3 regions of the Dongia soli genome follow, and region 2 is predicted to be linked to each of the others. Evidence: riboswitches for the same ligand, from Rfam matches in the RefSeq annotation. Region 2 holds a riboswitch; each other region holds the start of a gene.
The links. A riboswitch is a leader RNA that binds a small molecule or an ion and turns the genes downstream of it on or off. The one in region 2 is predicted to bind cobalamin.
Positions count from the first base shown of each region.

Region 1: linked by a shared signal. The riboswitch ahead of cobU (bifunctional adenosylcobinamide kinase/adenosylcobinamide-phosphate guanylyltransferase) and the one ahead of SMD27_RS07760 (ribonucleoside-diphosphate reductase subunit alpha) in region 2 are both predicted to bind cobalamin.
Region 3: linked by a shared signal. The riboswitch ahead of SMD27_RS23365 (CbtB domain-containing protein) and the one ahead of SMD27_RS07760 (ribonucleoside-diphosphate reductase subunit alpha) in region 2 are both predicted to bind cobalamin.

Region 1 is NZ_JAXCLW010000003.1:316,106-321,993, forward strand. It holds gene cobN (cobaltochelatase subunit CobN) at 1-404, opposite strand, end outside; gene cobW (cobalamin biosynthesis protein CobW) at 435-1,466, opposite strand; gene cobU (bifunctional adenosylcobinamide kinase/adenosylcobinamide-phosphate guanylyltransferase) at 1,485-2,042, opposite strand; cobalamin riboswitch at 2,096-2,314, opposite strand; gene SMD27_RS13575 (NAD(P)-dependent oxidoreductase) at 2,481-3,353, shown strand; gene speB (agmatinase) at 3,432-4,337, shown strand; gene arsC (arsenate reductase (glutaredoxin)) at 4,360-4,707, opposite strand; gene moaD (molybdopterin converting factor subunit 1) at 4,811-5,062, shown strand; gene SMD27_RS13595 (molybdenum cofactor biosynthesis protein MoaE) at 5,072-5,548, shown strand; gene SMD27_RS13600 (TerC family protein) at 5,676-5,888, shown strand, end outside.
Region 2 is NZ_JAXCLW010000002.1:250,456-256,343, forward strand. It holds gene SMD27_RS07750 (putative bifunctional diguanylate cyclase/phosphodiesterase) at 1-889, shown strand, start outside; gene SMD27_RS07755 (ribonucleotide-diphosphate reductase subunit beta) at 906-2,018, opposite strand; gene SMD27_RS07760 (ribonucleoside-diphosphate reductase subunit alpha) at 2,009-4,006, opposite strand; cobalamin riboswitch at 4,115-4,339, opposite strand; gene metF (methylenetetrahydrofolate reductase [NAD(P)H]) at 4,385-5,251, opposite strand; gene SMD27_RS07770 (ArsR/SmtB family transcription factor) at 5,248-5,888, opposite strand, start outside.
Region 3 is NZ_JAXCLW010000014.1:19,677-25,564, reverse strand. It holds gene SMD27_RS23375 (GNAT family N-acetyltransferase) at 1-355, shown strand, start outside; gene SMD27_RS23370 (GNAT family N-acetyltransferase) at 579-1,721, shown strand; cobalamin riboswitch at 1,754-1,972, shown strand; gene SMD27_RS23365 (CbtB domain-containing protein) at 2,108-2,314, shown strand; gene SMD27_RS23360 (CbtA family protein) at 2,351-3,097, shown strand; gene SMD27_RS23355 (hypothetical protein) at 3,749-4,051, opposite strand; gene SMD27_RS23350 (DUF3828 domain-containing protein) at 4,187-4,705, opposite strand; gene SMD27_RS23345 (hypothetical protein) at 4,882-5,046, shown strand; gene SMD27_RS23340 (D-2-hydroxyacid dehydrogenase) at 5,050-5,859, shown strand.

The sequences.
Region 1 (5,888 bases), on a different contig from region 2:
GCCGGCAAGGTCGATTGCTCGGATAGTTCGGGATCCGGCTGATCGTCGCCCGGCAGCAAGGCCAAAGCGATGCCGCGCTGGCGGCAGATCGCTGTTACCTGTTCGATGCCATAGGGCCAGTAGCGCACGCCACCCAGCACACGCACCACCACCAGGCGGGCATGAGCAATGATGTCTTCGACATAGGTGTCGATGCTGAGATTATGGCCAAGCTGCAGCAAGCTGGCGAGACGCAGGCTGGGCGTCGAAGCATCCTGCCTGCTGATCTCCGCTTGAGCGGCAGCGAGGCAGGCGAGCTCCGTATCGGCGGCACTGAGAACGACGATATCACCCGGTGTCTGACCGAGATCAATCGCTTCCGACCCGTCGGCGATGACACCCGGTTTGGCCGCCAGAAGATGCATCGGTCTGCCCTTCCCCGTCCAATCGCGCTTTTAGAGAGCCAGCGCGCGCGCGATGGAGTCGCGATCGAGCCCCTTGAGGCCGATGACGACGAGACGACCGTTCCGTGCTTCACCGGCCTCCCAGGCGCGGTCGTAATAATGCTGCACCCGACTGCCCACACCCTGGAGCACCAGCCGCATCTCCTTACCGGCAACATTGAGGAAGCCCTTCACCCGCAGGATGTCATGGCGTTCGATGGTCGGCAGGAGCTTTTGCAGCAATTGATCCGGCGAGGTGAGCTGCGGCAGATCGAGATGGAAGCTCTCGAAATCATCATGATCATGATCCTCGCCTTCCAACTCGTGATGCGAAGGCCGGCTGTCGAGATCGTCTTCGGCACCGGCACCGATGCCGAGCAAAATGGCCGGATCGATCGCGCCGAAACTGGCAGGCAAGATCTTGGCGCGACGCTGCAATTCCTTGTTGATCGCCGCTTCCGCCGCCTGACGGGCGGTATCGTCCATCAGGTCGCTCTTATTGAGGACGATGAGGTCGGCACAATTGATCTGGTCTTCGAACAATTCGGCCAGCGGGCTGTCGTGGTCGAGATTGTCATCGGCGGCGCGCTGCTGATCGACCGCATCCGGATTGTCGGCAAAACGGCCGGCGGCAGCGGCCGGCCCGTCGACCACAGCCACGACACCGTCGACCGTCACGCGCGTGCGCACTTCCGGCCAGTTAAAGGCTCGGACCAGCGGCTTTGGTAAAGCGAGGCCGGAGGTTTCGATAACGATATGTTCCGGCGGCTGCGGCCGGTTGAGCAGGATCTGCATGGTCGGCAGGAAGTCATCCGCGACGGTGCAGCAGATGCAGCCATTGGCGAGTTCGACGATGTTTTCTTCCGGGCAGCCTTCGATCTTGCAGGCCTTGACGATTTCGCCGTCGACGCCGGTTTCACCGAATTCATTGATGATGAGGGCAATGCGCCGGCCCTTTGCATTCTTCAGCAGGTTCTGGATCAGGCTGGTCTTGCCGGCGCCGAGAAAGCCGGTCACCACGGTTGCCGGAATTTTTGTGCTCATGTCCTAAGCCCCTTCGGATTACTTCAGTTTCAGCGGCAATCCCGCCGCGATGAAAAACACCTGATCCGCCGCCGCCGCCAGCCGCTGATTGAGGCGTCCGGCGTGATCGCGGAACGCCCGCGCCAAGGCATTATCCGGCACGATCCCAAGCCCTACTTCATTGGCAACGAAGACGACCGGCCCGCCCAGTTGCGGCAGGGCCGCGATCAACTGCGCCGTTTCCGCCTGGATATCGCGTCCGGCACCCATCAGGTTGCTCAGCCAGAGCGTCAGGCAATCCACCAGGATGGCATCGCCTTGCTCGGTTTCTCGGACCATGACGCCGGCAATATCGAGCGGCGCCTCCATGGTGCGCCAGCCGTCGCCACGCTGCGCCTTATGCAGGCGTACGCGTTCCGCCATTTCCTCGTCATAGATTTCCGCCGTCGCCAGATAGACGCGCTGCCGTGCCTCGCGATGCAAAAGCTGCTCAGCGAACCGGCTCTTGCCAGAGCGCGCGCCGCCAAGCACCAGCGTCACCGGCGGCAAGCTGGCGGATGTCATGGCATAGGCGGCTTTGGATGTCCCACGCGACATGGAATCAGTCCTTTCCTCCCACCGAGGTGGCTGAGTTTGGTTTCGGGCCGCCGAGGTTTCCTGACTCGATCGCCGGCAAGGGCTGACGCCCTAACCAGAATGGAGCACCTTCCCAGCACCTTGCGGCGCCAGTGGCTGTCGCGCTGCCATTCCACCGATCGGCCACTGGTCGCGGCCGTCGCTTGAACGATCCTACAGTTGCGGGGGCAGTGCCGGCCTAGCCGGCGGACGATCACCCGTGACGTGATCAAAACCGGCGCACCAGCTTCCCTCCTGCGGTGGCGCCAACCTATCGGAGGCAATCCGCCATTTCCACCTTTTTCCCGGGTCAATGGATAAGACTATTTTCTTATGTCGGTATCTTGCCTCGGCCTAACTTGTTTCAAACTGTCTCGCGTGACATGGTTCCGGCATCAAGCATCTCCATCCGGTAGTTAAATGCCCGCCAAGCCAAAGATCGCGTTTCTCGGAATCGGCCTGATGGGGTTGCCGATGGCCGAGAACCTGCTCCGCGCCGGCTTTCCCTTGATCGCCTGGAACCGCACCGCTGCGAAGCTCGCGCCATTAGAGGCCTTGGGCGGCGAAGCGGCATCCAGCCCAGCCGACGCCGCAACGAATGCGGATATCATCATCACCATGCTGCTCAATGGCGATGTGGTTGAGCAGATTTTGGCGGAGATCGAGCCGCAATTGCGACCCGGCCAGCTGCTGATCGATATGAGCTCCATCGCCCCGCGCATGGCGCGCGGCCACGCTCATCGCCTGGCACAAAGGCACATCGACTATCTCGACGCCCCCGTCTCCGGCGGCACGGTGGGCGCCGTGGAAGCAAAGCTCGCCGTCATGGCCGGCGGTGACGAGACGATCTTCCAGCGCGCCCAGCCGGTCTTTGCGGCCCTCGGTAAATCGACGCTGGTCGGTCCCCATGGCGCCGGCCAACTCGCCAAACTTGCAAATCAAGCCATTGTCGGCATCACCATCGGCGCCGTCGCCGAGGCGCTGCTGCTGGCGAAACAGGGCGGCGCCGATCCGGCCGCGGTGCGCCACGCCATCACCGGCGGCTTCGCCGATAGCCGCATCCTGGCGGTGCATGGCGAGCGCATGATCACGGGCAATTTCAAGCCGGGCGGCACCGTCGCCACCCAGATCAAGGATTTGCGCAATATCCTCGACGAAGCCGCGGCCCTGAATCTCGATCTTCCCTTCATCCGGCTTGCTTATGAGCTGTTCCAGCGAGCAGCCGAGCGCGGCGATGGCGAGCTCGACCACAGCGCGCTTTATCGCCAGCTGGCTGCCATGAACAAGCTGTGACAGCTTTCGGCCGGCGATTGCGCCTGCCATCATGATCGCTATGATGCGCCCGGATGCGATGTTAAAGGAGTATGTCACATGGCCGGTGTACCGACTTTCGCCAGCTATCCAAGCTTTTTGTCGGTGCGCAAGACGACGCCGGATGCGCGTTTCTGCGTTGCCGGGATACCTTATGACATTGCCACCAGCTTCCGTCCCGGCGCCCGTTTCGGCCCTAATGCAATCCGCCAGATCAGCCGCATGCTGCTGGATGGCGAGAATCCCCATGACTGGAGCGATATCAGCGATCTGGACATTGCCGATCTGGGCGATTTCGACATCCGCATCGGCGATGTGCCTGAAAGCATGAAGATGATCGAGGCCCAGGCCTCGGCGATCGATCATCTGATCACTTTGGGCGGTGATCATTCCATCACCTTGCCGCTGCTGCGCGCTCTGGCGAAGAAGCAGGGACCGGTCGGTCTCGTTCATTTCGATGCACATATCGATACCTGGCCCGACACTTTCGGCCAGGTCCACGGCCACGGTTCCGTCTTCTATCACGCGATCAACGAAGGTCTGGTCGATCCGCAGCGTATGATCCAGGTCGGCATCCGCTCACCGGTACAGAAGACTGTCCATGACTGGACCACCGGCAAGGGCGTCGAAATCATTTCCGGTCCGGAAATGCATCGGACCACGCCTGACGAGATCGCGCGGCGCATCAAGGAGAAGGTCGGCACCGGCAAGACCTATCTCAGCTTCGATATCGATTGCATCGATCCGTCGCAGGCGCCCGGCACAGGCACGCCGGAAATCGGCGGGGCGCAGACCTGGCAGATCCTGGCGATCCTGCGGCAGCTGCGCGGCATCCGCTTTGTCGGCATGGATGTGGTCGAGGTTGCGCCGGCCTATGACCATGCCGAGATCACCTCGCTCGCGGCGGCCACCATCGCCTGGCAGTATCTCTGCCTGCAGGCGGGCGATAGCGACGCCACGCGCTAAATAAGAATTGGGCGTTAAAGGATCAGACGACTTCCCACACCTTTTCCGGCGGGCGGCACAGAACCGCCGCCTCGTCGGTGATGACGATCGGCCGTTCGATGAGGACCGGCTCTGCCACCATTTTCGCGATCAGATCGTCATTCTTCAGTTTGGCGACATCACCTAGGGCTTCATAAGCATCGCCCTTGCGCCGAAGAATATCGGCCGCCTTGGCCCCGCCCATCAGCTTCAAGATGCGCTTTAGCTCCGTGGCACTCGGCGGCGTTTTCAGGTATTCGATCACTTTGGGCTCGATGCCTTTTTCCTTGAGCCAGCCCAGCACCTTGCGTGACGTGCTGCAATTGGGATTGTGGAAGATCGTGACGCTCATGCTCGCTCGCTTTGCTGACTGGATTTGCTGGGGCAGCTTACCCAAATCTGAGGGCAGGATGCCACTCTTTGCATCCGGTGGCGGGCTGCGCTAGAGATAGGTCATGAAACTGCTGTATTTCGCCTGGATCCGTTCGAAGATCGGCATCGCCGAGGAAGAAGTTGCCCCACCTACCGAGGTAACCACCGTGGGGGCGTTGCTGGATTGGCTGGCGGCGCGCGGCCCCAATTATGCCGAGGCCCTGAAAGCGCGGGCGGTTGTCAAAACCGCCGTCAACCAGGAATATGTCGATCCCGATCATCCGGTGCATGTGGGAGACGAGGTTGCTCTCTTCCCGCCGGTTACCGGCGGCTAGGATAGTTTCATGATCCGCGTGCAGCAGGAAGATTTCGACATCGGCGCCGAACTGGCGAGATTATCGGATGGCGATCATTCCGTCGGCGGCATCGCCAGCTTTGTCGGTCTGGTGCGGGATATGGCGCCAGATGGAGCTATCGGATCAATGACCCTGGAACACTATCCGGGGATGACGGAAAAGCAGCTCGCCGCGATCGAGACCGAAGCCCATCGCCGCTGGCCGCTGCAAGCCAGCCTGATCATTCACCGCTACGGCCGGCTGACCCCGGGCGACCGTATCGTGTTGGTTGCCACTGCCTCTGCTCATCGCCAGGCAGCTCTGGAATCTTGCGCCTTCCTGATCGACTGGCTGAAGACCAAAGCGCCCTTCTGGAAAATGGAAGATGGCCCCGGCGGTCCCCAATGGGTCGAGGCCAAGACCACTGACGATGCCGCTGCGGAGCGTTGGGCGCGCTCGGAAGGACACACCGAAAAGCACGGTTAACGTGTACATATTGTCGCATGCCGCAGCCGCCGGTCGCGAATCATGCATGTCAGCTATTGATTTTCTGCAGGGGCATCCACATCTCCAACCCCTTCGCAGCTAAAAGAGGCCCGAACGGACCCCTGCCATGATCGATCTTCTGACCGATCCCCACATCATCCTGAGCTTCATCACCCTCGCCGTCCTGGAAATTGTCCTCGGTATCGACAACCTGCTTTTCGTGCAGCTTGTCGCCGGCCGGGTTGAGCCGAAACACCGCACCGTTGCGCGGCGTGCCGGCTTGGCGCTTGCCTTGCTGACGCGACTTGCCTTGCTGGCCTCGATCTCCTGGATCGCTAGC
Region 2 (5,888 bases):
AGAACTGCTGAAAGAGGCGATGGCGGCCTTGAATACTGCCCGCTTGCAGGGCAGCGGCCAGGAAGCGATCTTCGATCCTGATTCGCAGCAGCGATCAAAAGAGCGGTTACGGCTTGAAGCGGATCTGCATTTGGCGCTGCGCCGCGACGAATTGCGCGTGCATTATCAACCGATCATTAATTTTGCCGATGGCCGGTTGGCCGGATTCGAAGCCCTGTTACGCTGGGTGCATCCGACACGCGGTGTGATTTCACCGGCCGATTTCATTCCAATGGCGGAACAGACTGGGCTGATCGTGCCCGTCGGGGCCTGGGTCTTGCAGAACGCCGCCCGGCAGATACGCGAATGGATCGATGAGGGTGCACCGGAAAATCTCTTCGTCAGCGTCAATGTTTCCAGCCGGCAGCTCGAAGGCGGCGATCTTGCCGGCATCGTGCAGCAGGTCCTCGCGGAATATCGTCTGTCGCCGGTCAGTCTGCGCCTGGAACTGACGGAGAGCGCCATCATGCAAGATGTCAGCGCGGCGCGGGAGCTTTTGGGCAAGCTGCGGGATATTGGCTGCGGCCTGCTCTTGGATGATTTCGGGACGGGCTATTCCTCGCTCAGCCTATTGCAGGGGCTGCCCATCGACGTGCTCAAAATCGACCAAAGCTTCATTAGATCGATGCGCGGCGATCGGGGCGGCATACGCATGGTCGAAGCGATCGTACACTTGGCGCGGCTCTTTGATCTCAAGGTCGTAGCCGAGGGTATCGAGGATGAACGGGATGAACGTCTGGCGCGTGCCTGCGGCTGCGACTTCGGCCAAGGTTGGTTGTTCGGCAAACCACGGCTGGCAGCAGATTGCTCGGATCTGCTGCACCCCCCGTTAGCCGCAGTCGGCGGATAATGCCGGGCGCTTCACATCACGTCGAAGGCAGGCTCCCACTATCCTGCCGGTCCGTCGCATAAAATTTTTCAAAATGCGCCCAGACGCCGTCATCGCCATCCCAGCTGCCGCGGCTGGCGCCCTTGGAATATTCCGTGGCGCGCTGCTCGAAGAAATTGGCATGTTCGACGCCGTTGAGGATTTCGACCAGCCAGGGCAGGGGATGCGGTTTTAGCTGCTGATAGCCGCTTTCGCTTTTGGCGAAATAGCCGAAGACAGGCGTCAGCTTCAATTGGCTCAAGCGCCAGTCGGCGATATAGCGAACATAGGCGGAGATATCTTCCGGCGTCATGCCCTCGATCTTGCCCAGGCCGAAAGCCAATTCGACGAAGCGCTCTTCCAATGTGACCATGGTCCGGGCGACATCGATGATATCGTCGCGCACTGCGGGGGTGACCGCTCCCGTCTCGCGGTTCCATTCATGGAATAGGCGGATGACGCCTTCGCAATGCAGGCTCTCGTCACGCACGGACCAGGACACGATCTGGCCCATGCCGTTCATCTTGTTATGGCGCGGGAAGTTGAGCAGCATAGCGAAACTGGCAAACAGCGCCATGCCTTCAGTAAAGGCGCCGAACATCGCCAAGGTGCGGGCGACATCTGCCACCGTGCCGACGCCGAAGGTGTGCATGTAATCCGCTTTGGCACGCATCTGCTCATAATCGCGGAAGGCAGCAAATTCGGCTTGCGGCATGCCGAGCGTTTTCAGCAGCAAGGCATAAGCATCGATATGCACCGTCTCCATATTGGAGAAGGCGGCCATCATCATCTGCACTTCCAGTGGCTGGAAGATCGGGATGTAGCGCTTCAGGTAATTGTCGCTGACCTCGACATCGGATTGCGTGAAGAAGCGAAAAATCTGGGTCAGCAGGCTGCGTTCCGTGTCTGTTACGCGATCCGATGCCCAGTCCTTGATATCGCCGCCGAGGGGAACTTCCTCCCCCATCCAATGAATCTGCTGCTGACGCTTCCAGAAGTCATACGCCCACGGATAGCGTTCGACATCATAGGTGCCGGTTGCATTGAGAAGGCCGATCGTTCCCTTGCCGATCAGGCTGCGCGGATCGGTCTTGCCATCGATTACTGACATGCCAGGCACTCCTCGTAATCGGCCCGCTCCGGTGTGGTCAAAGCGATGCCTTCGTTCTTTTTCTCCAATTGGCCAGCGAAAGCGGCGCGCTGCAGCGATTTGGAGCGGCAGTAATAGAGGCTCTTTACGCCGCGCTTCCAGGCCGTCCAATGCAGCATATGGAGATCCCATTTATCGATATTGGCCGGCAGATAGATGTTAAGCGACTGGCTCTGGCAAATATAAGGCGCGCGGTCGGCGGCGAGATCGATGATCCATCGCTGATCGATCTCGAAGGCCGTACGGAAGACGGCCTTTTCATCTTCCGACAGGCATTCCAGATGCTGGACCGAGCCTTCATGCTCGATGATGGACTGCCAGATTTCCGGCACGTCGAGATCCTTCTCTGCCAGCAATTTGGCGAGATGCGGATTACGCACGACGAAGGCGCCGCTCAAGGTCTTATGGGTATAGATATTGGCCGGGATCGGCTCGACGCAGGCGCTGGTGCCACCGCAGATGATGCTGATCGATGCGGTCGGTGCGATGGCCAGTTTATGGCTGAAGCGGGCGGACATGCCGCGTTCGAGCGCATCGGGGCAGGGGCCGCGTTCTTCTGCAAGCGAGACGGAGGCGGCATCGGCGGCCCGCCGGATCTTGTTGAAGATGCGGAAGTTCATCGACTTTGCGAGCGCGCTTTCGAAGGGGATGCCATTGGCCTGCAGATATGAGTGGAAACCCATGACGCCGAGTCCGACCGAGCGTTCGCGCATCGCCGAATAGCGGGCGCGGGACATAGTGTCCGGTGCGACATCGATGAAATGGGTCAGCACATTGTCGAGGAAGCGCAAGACATCCTCGATGAAGCCCGGCTTTTCGCTCCATTGATCCCAGGTCTCGATATTGAGCGAGGCGAGACAGCAGACGGCAGTGCGTTCCTCGTCGCGGTGATCCTTGCCGGTCGGCAGTGTGATCTCGCTGCAAAGATTGGAGGTCGAGACCTTGAGGCCCAATTCACGCTGATGCTTGGGCAGCGCGCGATTGACCGCATCAATGAAGAGGAGATAGGGCTCGCCGGTCTGGAGGCGAGTTTCCAGAATGCGCTGCCACAATTGGCGCGCATCGACATGGCGCATGGTTTCGCCGGTTTTTGGGCTGATCAGGGCAAAGGACTTTCCGTCGCGAACTGCTTCCATGAAAGCGTCGGTCACATTGATGCCGTGATGCAGATTGAGGCCCTTGCGGTTGAAATCACCGCTGGCTTTGCGGATCTCCAGGAATTCCTCGATCTCCGGATGGTGGATATCAAGGTAGACGGCGGCAGAGCCACGCCGCAGCGATCCCTGGCTGATGGCCAGGGTCAACCCGTCCATCACGTGAATGAAGGGAATGATACCCGAGGTCTCGCCACTGCCTTTGACGGCTTCGCCAATTGAACGGACTTGGCCCCAATAAGTGCCGATGCCGCCACCACTGGAGGCGAGTGCTACGTTCTCATTCCAGGTCCGGACGATGCCGTCCAGCGAATCCGGAACAGCATTGAGGAAGCAGGAGATCGGCAGGCCGCGCGTCGTACCGCCATTGGATAGAATGGGTGTTGCCGGCATGAACCACAGCTGCGAGACGGCATCATAGATGCGCTGGGCATGGGGAATGTCATCGGCAAAAGCGCAGGCGACACGCGCGAACATGTCCTGATAGCTTTCACCCGGCATCAGATAGCGATCGCGCAAGGTCGCCTTGCCAAAAGGCGTCAGCAAGTCGTCGCGTGACCGGTCAAGCTGAAGGTCTGACGGCTTGGGGGGCTGGGCCAGCGGAAAGGGAACCGGGGCGTGGCGCTGGCTGGGGCGCGGCGCCAGGGGCAGATCATTGAAAAGGGACGGCGGCATTTGCTGGGGCGTCTTCGCAGCGGCCGGTCTTGACGATGCCTGGCTGGCGCGCGGCTGACGCACCGGTTCCGGGACGAGATGACCGTCGAGATCGAAGTCAAAGGCGAGCAAGGACGACATCGGTAGCCTCTTCTTGTTCTGCAATCGGGAGGCTGACCGGAGAGTCGCATGCGAAAGGCGTACCGAAAGGCAACACCTGCAAGCGGCCACAGGACACCCCGCCCCGGGGACGAAACATCGTTCACGGCAGGTCTCCTGGCTCGCGGGTTCTGGCCTTCGTCCCGCCTTCCCAATGCCATTGGCCGATAGCCCAAGGCATCAGTGGCTGATTTGGACGACAGCTCGCCGCTTACAGTTGCGGGGGCAGCGCCGGATTCGTCATCGCCGACTTACCGGTCTTCCCTCTTAGCTCTAGATGTAGATTTCCAGAGAACCGTGTTCTCAAGATGTAGCAGAGAGACTGGATGGATTTCAATCGAATTGTTGGCCATCAAGTGTTCAGGCCGCCCGCTCCAAGGCCGGCTGGATACCCAAAGCATGGCAAATCGCCAGGGTCAAAGTCGGGCGGTTCAAAGTATAGAAATGAAAGTTTTGCACGCCTTCTGCGATCAACCTTTCGCACATAGAGACGGCAAGGCTGGCCGCGACCTGCCCCCGTGCATCCGACTCGTTTTCCAGCCCGTCGAAGCGGTCGATGAGCCATTTGGGTATGCTGGCGCCGCATCGCCGGGCGAAACCGGCGGCCTTGTTGAAATCGAGGATCGGCAGGATACCCGGAACCAGGGGATGGTGGATGCCGATGGCGGCAGCGGCATCCCGAAAGCGGAGAAAGACCTCCGGCTCGAAAAAGAATTGCGAGATTGCCCTTATGGCGCCGGCATTCAACTTCTGCTTCAGATTGAAGAGGTCGGCCAGCCGGTCGTGCGACTCCGGATGGATTTCAGGATAGCAACCGACCGAAATTTCGAAATCGGCTAGGTCGCGCAGCGCTGCGACCAATTCGGCGGCATACTTGTATCCCGCCGGATGAGGGTGAAAGGGCGTGCCGGCTTCGGCCATGTCGCCGCGCAAGGCAACGATGTGTCGGATACCCTCGGCCCACCAATGACGTGCGATGTCGAGAGTCTCGTTACGCGACAGGGCAACACAGGTAAGATGCGCCGCCGGGGTCAAAGAAGTCTGTCGCTGGACATGTGCCAACGCGATGTCGCTGCCCCGCCTTGCGCTGCCGCCGGCGCCGTAGGTTACGGAACAGAAACGGGGTTGCAGCTTCTTCAGGCGGGTGAGCGTCTGGTCGAACTGATTCCATCCGGCGGCGTCACGCGGTGGAAATATCTCGATGGAAAAGGTGACCGCTTTGTTCATGCACTCCTCCCTTTCGGTGCAGCGGTTTTGGTGGTTTTCGCGTTCCGCTTCCTGGGCGATGCTGGAGCGCTTGCGATCGCATCATTTGCCGGGCGCCGGGCGGACCATAGCACGACGGTCAGTTCGCCACCGGTCAGATGACGAGGGCGGCTTGGTACCAGCCCTGCCTTGCGATACCAGTCCGCAATCTGGCTATCGCCGAAGCCAAGCCAGCGATGCGCCTGTTCTTCTCGCAACGCCACGAGCTCGTGGGTGGCGAAATCGACGACGACCAGTTGGCCGCCGGGCCGCAAGACCCGCGCGGCCTCGCCCAGCACCGCATCCGGCCGGTCAGCAAAATGCAGCACCATATTCAAGGTAACGGCGTCGAAGCTCTCTTTATCGAAGGGGAGGGTCATCATATCGGCCTGCCGGACCTGACAGTGCCGATGGCCGGCACGAAAGAGATTGTGCCTAGCCACCTGGAGCATCTCGCGCGAGCGGTCGATGCCGATCGCGGCCGGCACTTGAGCGGCCAGCAGCAGCAGCACATGGCCGGCGCCGGTGCCGATATCGAGCAGGCTAGCGATCGGCCTTCCCGAGAGCGCGGCCATCAGCTCCTTGTCGACGCGTTCCTGATCGGTATGGAGAGCCCTGA
Region 3 (5,888 bases), on a different contig from region 2:
CTCGCCGGCATGTCAACTCATGGAGTTGACATTGAACGGCGAACCGCTCGCCGTGCAGCTTTATTTTTGCGGCAAGGTCATTCTGCACGCCGTGATCGCCGGTTTCGATATGCGTTACCAGAAGCAGTCGCCCGGCGTTCTGCTGAACCAACATTTGCTGCGCTGGGCGATGCAGCGCCGGCTCGACTGTTATCTCGGCCTTGGTGCCGAGCAGAACAAAAAGTTCTGGAGCCGCAATGAAGTCGTTGAGATCAAAAGCTACCGCATTTCAGTCAGCTGGTGGGGGCGTGCGGCCACCTGGCTTCGATCGATGAAGCAACGGAACGGCGGCGAAAAATTGCCAAGCGAGTCTTGAGACGGCGGCGGCCGTTTCGGACCCGTATGATCGTTAACACAAGGCGCAGGACTGGAATCTCCGCGGCATGATTTCAATTCCCATCCAGGTCATCTGCGCGGTGCGACATCTTCCGATGTCACCTCGTCTTCCGATACAACCGCATCAGCAAGATTGCGACGCGGTTATGCAACCTGTTATGCTGCGGCCAATCAGACAATGAGCGGCCTTGGGGGCGGGGGAATTGGCTGAACTGGAGCTGGTGAAGAGTCCTGAACGCTTTCGCGTGCTGAAACCGTATTGGGACGATTTGTGGCAGCGCTGTGAGAATGCCGGCGCGTTTCAAAGTTTCGATATCTGCCTGAAGATCTGGGAAGCGATTGCGGCGCCGGCCGGTCGAAAGCTGTGCTGCGTTCTCGGCTGGGATCAGGGGCGCCTGATCGCGGTCTGGCCGCTGGTCACGCAGCGCAAGCTGCTATGGACTTATCTGCGGCCCCTCGAAGCTTATGATGCCGAATGCGCGAGCGCCTTGCTCGATGACGCAATCGACCACGCTCAATGGATCGCGACGGCATGGGCGGCATTGCGACACCAATCCGGCGCCGATATCGCGATACTGCCCCATCTCGAATTGACGTCGCCGATGCAGGCGATCCTGTCAGGCCATCGATTCGAAGAGGAACCCGGTGTTGCCGTCCACGTTCCTTTGCGGGATGAAAGCGGGTGGGAAAGCTATTACGCCTCACTCGGTAAAAGCCATCGTCGTACCCACGCGAAATCAGTGCGGCGTTTGGCTGAGCTCGGCCATATCGAGGCGGAGGTGGTCGAACCTGGCGATCACCGCGGTCCCGCCCTGATCGATTGGCTGCTGGTGCAAAAGCGCATCTGGGCGGAGCGCAACAACAAAAAGGGGCCCTGGCTTTATGCGCGCAGTTTTCGCGACTTCCTGGTCAGCTATCATGCAGACCGCCAGGCCAAACCGGCCTGCCGGCTGATGCTGCTGACATTGAATGGCGAACCGCTTGTCGTGCAGGTGTACTTTTGCGGCCAGCGTACATTGCATGGAATGATCGGGGGATTCGACCCCCGTTACCAGAAACAATCCCCTGGCATCCTGGCGAACGAACATTTGTTGCGCTGGGCCATGGAGCGTCACCTCGACTGCTATCTCGGTCTCGGCGCGGAGCCCAATAAGACGTTCTGGAGCCGCAATCGGGTCACGGAGGTGCGGAGCTATCGCATATCCCTGTCATGGCGCGGCGATGCAGCCAACTGGCTGAGGGCGCTGAAACAGCGGAAGAGTAGCGCAAAATGGGTGAACCCCGTGCCCGAGCCGGAGTCGCAGGAAATAGGTGGAGCAATGGGACGCTCAGAGGCCAGACCCTGACGCCGCCGCGTTGACAGGCAGGCTCGATCGCCGATATCTTGCCGGAAGATGGTTCCCCGACGGCTGAAGTCCAGGGGATTAATAGGGAACACGGTGCGGACGACCCAAAAGGGGCCAAGACCGTGGCTGCCCCCGCAACTGTAAGCGGATAGCCTGCTGCCATCCATGACCACTGGTTCGGGTAACCGGGAAGGTCGGCAAGCAGGCGGTGACCCGCGAGCCAGGAGACCTGCCATCGGCGTTCGGTCGCTCTGCCATGAGCGGGAGCGGGACGGGGTGGTCCGAAACTGGTGATAGCCCTGTTTGTTCTCCGATCTGGCACGGGACGATCGACGCTTCTGTAACCCACGGCACTTTCGCGCGAAGGCCGAACCAGGAGCATCATCATGCAGATCAATTCTTCGACTCTGACTCATACCGTCCAAAACCAGACTGCGATCGGCAGCACCTCCAAGGCCGACGCGAAGCTTGGCATCTTCTGCGCTGCCTTCCTTGGCGTGGCGCTGATCTGGGGAGTGGGTTTCTCCCATATCAACGTTTTCCATAACGCCGCCCACGACACCCGGCATTCGAACGCTTTCCCCTGCCACTAAGACGGCCATCGGGGGCCGTTATCTCGGGGAACGTCCATGGATACATTTCGTCGTTTATTGATCACCGCCGTCCTGGCGGGAGTGATCGCGGGTGTCTTCGTCACCGTCGTGCATCAGATCGCGACCATTCCGGTCATCTTGAAAGCCGAAGTCTTCGAAAAGGCGGCGGAGACGGCACCGGCTGTTGGTAATTCCGCAACGGCCGATGGCTCTGCCATGTCCACCACCGAACATGATCACGCCACCGGCGAGGCGCATGAACATGATGAGGGCGGCTGGGAGCCGAGCGATGGGCTGCAGCGTAATGCCTTCACTGCCGCCGCCGATATCCTGACCGGCATCGGCTTTGCGCTGCTGCTGGCCGCCGCCTATGCGGCGCGGGGGACTGAGATGGATTGGCGCAAGGGTCTGTTCTGGGGTCTCGCCGGCTTCGCCGTCTTCACACTCGCGCCAAGTCTCGGCCTGCCGCCGGAAGTGCCGGGCACCGAAGCTGCCCCTCTGATGCAGCGTCAGGTCTGGTGGGTCGCGACGGTGGCGCTGACCGGTGGCGGCTTGGCGCTGATCTTCCTCACCCGCCAGATCCTCTGGTCGGTGCTGGGTGTCGCGATGATCGTGCTGCCGCATGCCTATGGTGCGCCGCAGCCGGTGGAACACCACAGCGCCGCGCCGGAAGCGCTAGCCCACAGCTTCATCGTCGCCGCGACGATGACCAGCCTGCTCTTCTGGGTGGCGCTGGGGATCCTGACGGGCTTCTTCTTCAAGCGTCAGTTCAAGGCCGCCTGACAGGCGCGCTGTTTCCAAAAGAAAGCCGCCATTCGGGATCCGGGTGGCGGCTTTATATCTGCGCTCGTCAAGGCTAAAGGCGTTCGTACGCCATGCGCTCGCTGAGAATGTTCTGCAAGATCAAGGATTTATCCCGATATGCGGAAGCCATATCTGGCCTCAGGCATTGGATGAGCCCGCAGATTGCGGGATCGACAGACCGGAAGCGGCCGAGCGTGCTTAAATCTGATTGGTTGGTGATAAACCTCAAAAGGTACATTTAACTCTATGATATTGTTGTATCTTCGTGCTTAAAATTGTCGTTCCGAGCGAGCGGATGAAGCCGCTCGGCAGTTAAAGCAACGCGATAACTGATACAATTATCGGCCGGCAGGGGCGGTGCTGCCGGCTTGCCGCAAAGCAAAGGCCTTTGCCGGCTGTCGGGTATGTCGTCCAGCAAAGCGGACAGGCTCCGAAGAAATGGCATCATCGCGGCACCACTGGCTCACGACGGGCCTGAGGTGGCAGCGATTGCGCGGAATCGGCGGACTCTGGCGGGCGGCGGAGATTTGGCAGATAGGCGTCGCACCAGGCCCGCTGCTTCGGGCCAAGGCCGCCGCTCCGCTCTCCATCGGGTGCCTTTCTGTGTTCCTGCATCTTCGCTCCTCTAGCCTAATCGTTGCGGTCAAGTTCGCGTTCATAGATCCGCTGGTCGCGGTTCCAATCGGCAATCAGATTTTCATTGGCCGTGTCCTCGGCCAGGCAGCGCAGGGATTGGAAGCTCCCGGCCGGGCCGATGCCACCGACGCGGTCGATATCATCGACGATGCAGGCAAGCTCGCCGTCTTCATCGGTGACATAGACATCCGCCTCATCGATCCGCCAGCGCCGGCCGTCGCGATAAAACCCCACATGGATGCGGATGCCGTGGAGGCAGACGGTCAGATGCGACATGGCGGCTCGTCGTCGTTGCATTGCTTATTTTGCAACTATATCGCGACAGTTGTTTTTAAGTCAACAAATTTGAATGGTCTGCGATCGCCGGGATTTTCAATCGCACGGGCAGAATGGATGGCTTGTTCGGTGGGAGAAGGGAAGAGGGACGGGGCCTCAGTTGCCGGCGCGCAGCTGGCGGAGGCTTCCTTTCGGCCAGTGAATGTCGTTGATCTTCCATGTCTGGCCGATCTTAACGAGATCCAGCCTGATCGTTACCGGCTGGTCCTGGTTCCTGAAACTCACCTTGGCGGTGGTCTTCTTGGTGGCGGCGTCATCGACATCGATGGTCAGATCGCTGAGCTGCCAATCCTGCGCATCGACGAAGGGATCACCATCCAGTTCCGGCACATCGCCTTTCGCCTGGGCAGCGCGGCTGTCCTCCGCCAGTTTGCGGGCAAGTTCCGGCGTGAAGTAATAGTTAAGGTCGTCGTCGGTGCTCAGGGCGACTCCTTCGGGATCAATGCCCTGATAATGGGCATAAATCGATTCCAGGAAAGCGCGGGCACTTTGCCCGGCAGTGAAGCCCGGCGTCGCCAACAGGATGCTTGCAAGCAGCAGGGCGGGCAACAGCAGCGCGGTGCGGGAAAACGGTGCAAAAGAGTATTTAGGAAAGAAACCGAAGCCAGGGCGCATCCTCTTCTCTCCGTCTCCGCCTGTGACACCGGTCTTAACGTAGCAACCAGCCGGAGCGGTATCAACCGGGCGGGCTGTGACTGCTGTCACCCAATTCCACCGACGCCTGCGGGTAATCGACTTTCGTCTTAAGGATGTTTATTCGAAAGCGGGGTTTTGCAAGCAGGGGGTGAAAAATGACGCAAGACAAATTGCTGACACAGGTGAAGTCGGTTCTCGTGATCCACGATCGGCCGGAATCGTTCAGTGCCGCGCTCCAGGCACGCTTCCCCGATATCGCTTTCACCTATGTCACGTCGCTGGATGATCTGCCAGCGCAATTCGCCGCGGCAAATCCCTGAGCGGTGTTTTCGATCTCCCAGCCGCATTTTCCCGGCCAGCCCCAGCGGATCGCGGCGGCGCATCCGACGGTGCGATGGCTGCATGTTGGCGGTTCCGGCTATGAGCAATTCCTGCCTTGGCCGCGCCAGGATCTCGTCGTCAGCAACAGCGCCGGCGTGCTGGCGCGTTACCTGGGTGAGACGGTGATTGGCGGCATGCTTGCCCTTAACGGCAAATTCCTCACCTATTTCCATCAGCAGCGCCGGCATGAATGGCGGCAGCATGCCTTCCGCTCGTTGTCGGAACAGACCCTTCTGATCGTCGGCCTTGGCGCGATCGGCAGCCATGTCGCGCATTTCGCCAAGACGCTCGGCATGCGGGTACTGGCGATCCGCCGCCAGCAGCAGCCCCACCCTCATGTCGATGAGATGCATCCGCCAGAAAATCTGCCGGAACTGCTCGCCCGTGCCGATGTCGTCAGCCTGCATGTGCGGCTCAATGACGAGACGCGGCATCTGATGAACCGGCAGATGTTGGCGGCCTGCAAGCCGGGCGCCTTGCTGATCAATACCGCGCGTGGCGAGGTGGTGGATGAAGCGGCGCTGATCGAAGCTTTGCGCAGCGGCCACATCGCCGGGGCTTATCTCGATGTCTTCGAACGCGAGCCACTGCCGCAGGACAGCCCGCTCTGGGATATGCCCAATGTGCTGATCACGCCCCATGTCGCCGATCTGGTGATCGGCTGGGACCGCATCTTCGCCAATTTCTTCGCTGAGAATCTCGAACGCTGGCAGCGGGGGGAAGAATTGCAGAACCGCGTGCCGGTCGGCTGAGGAGCGCGGTACACCCACACATTCCGGAG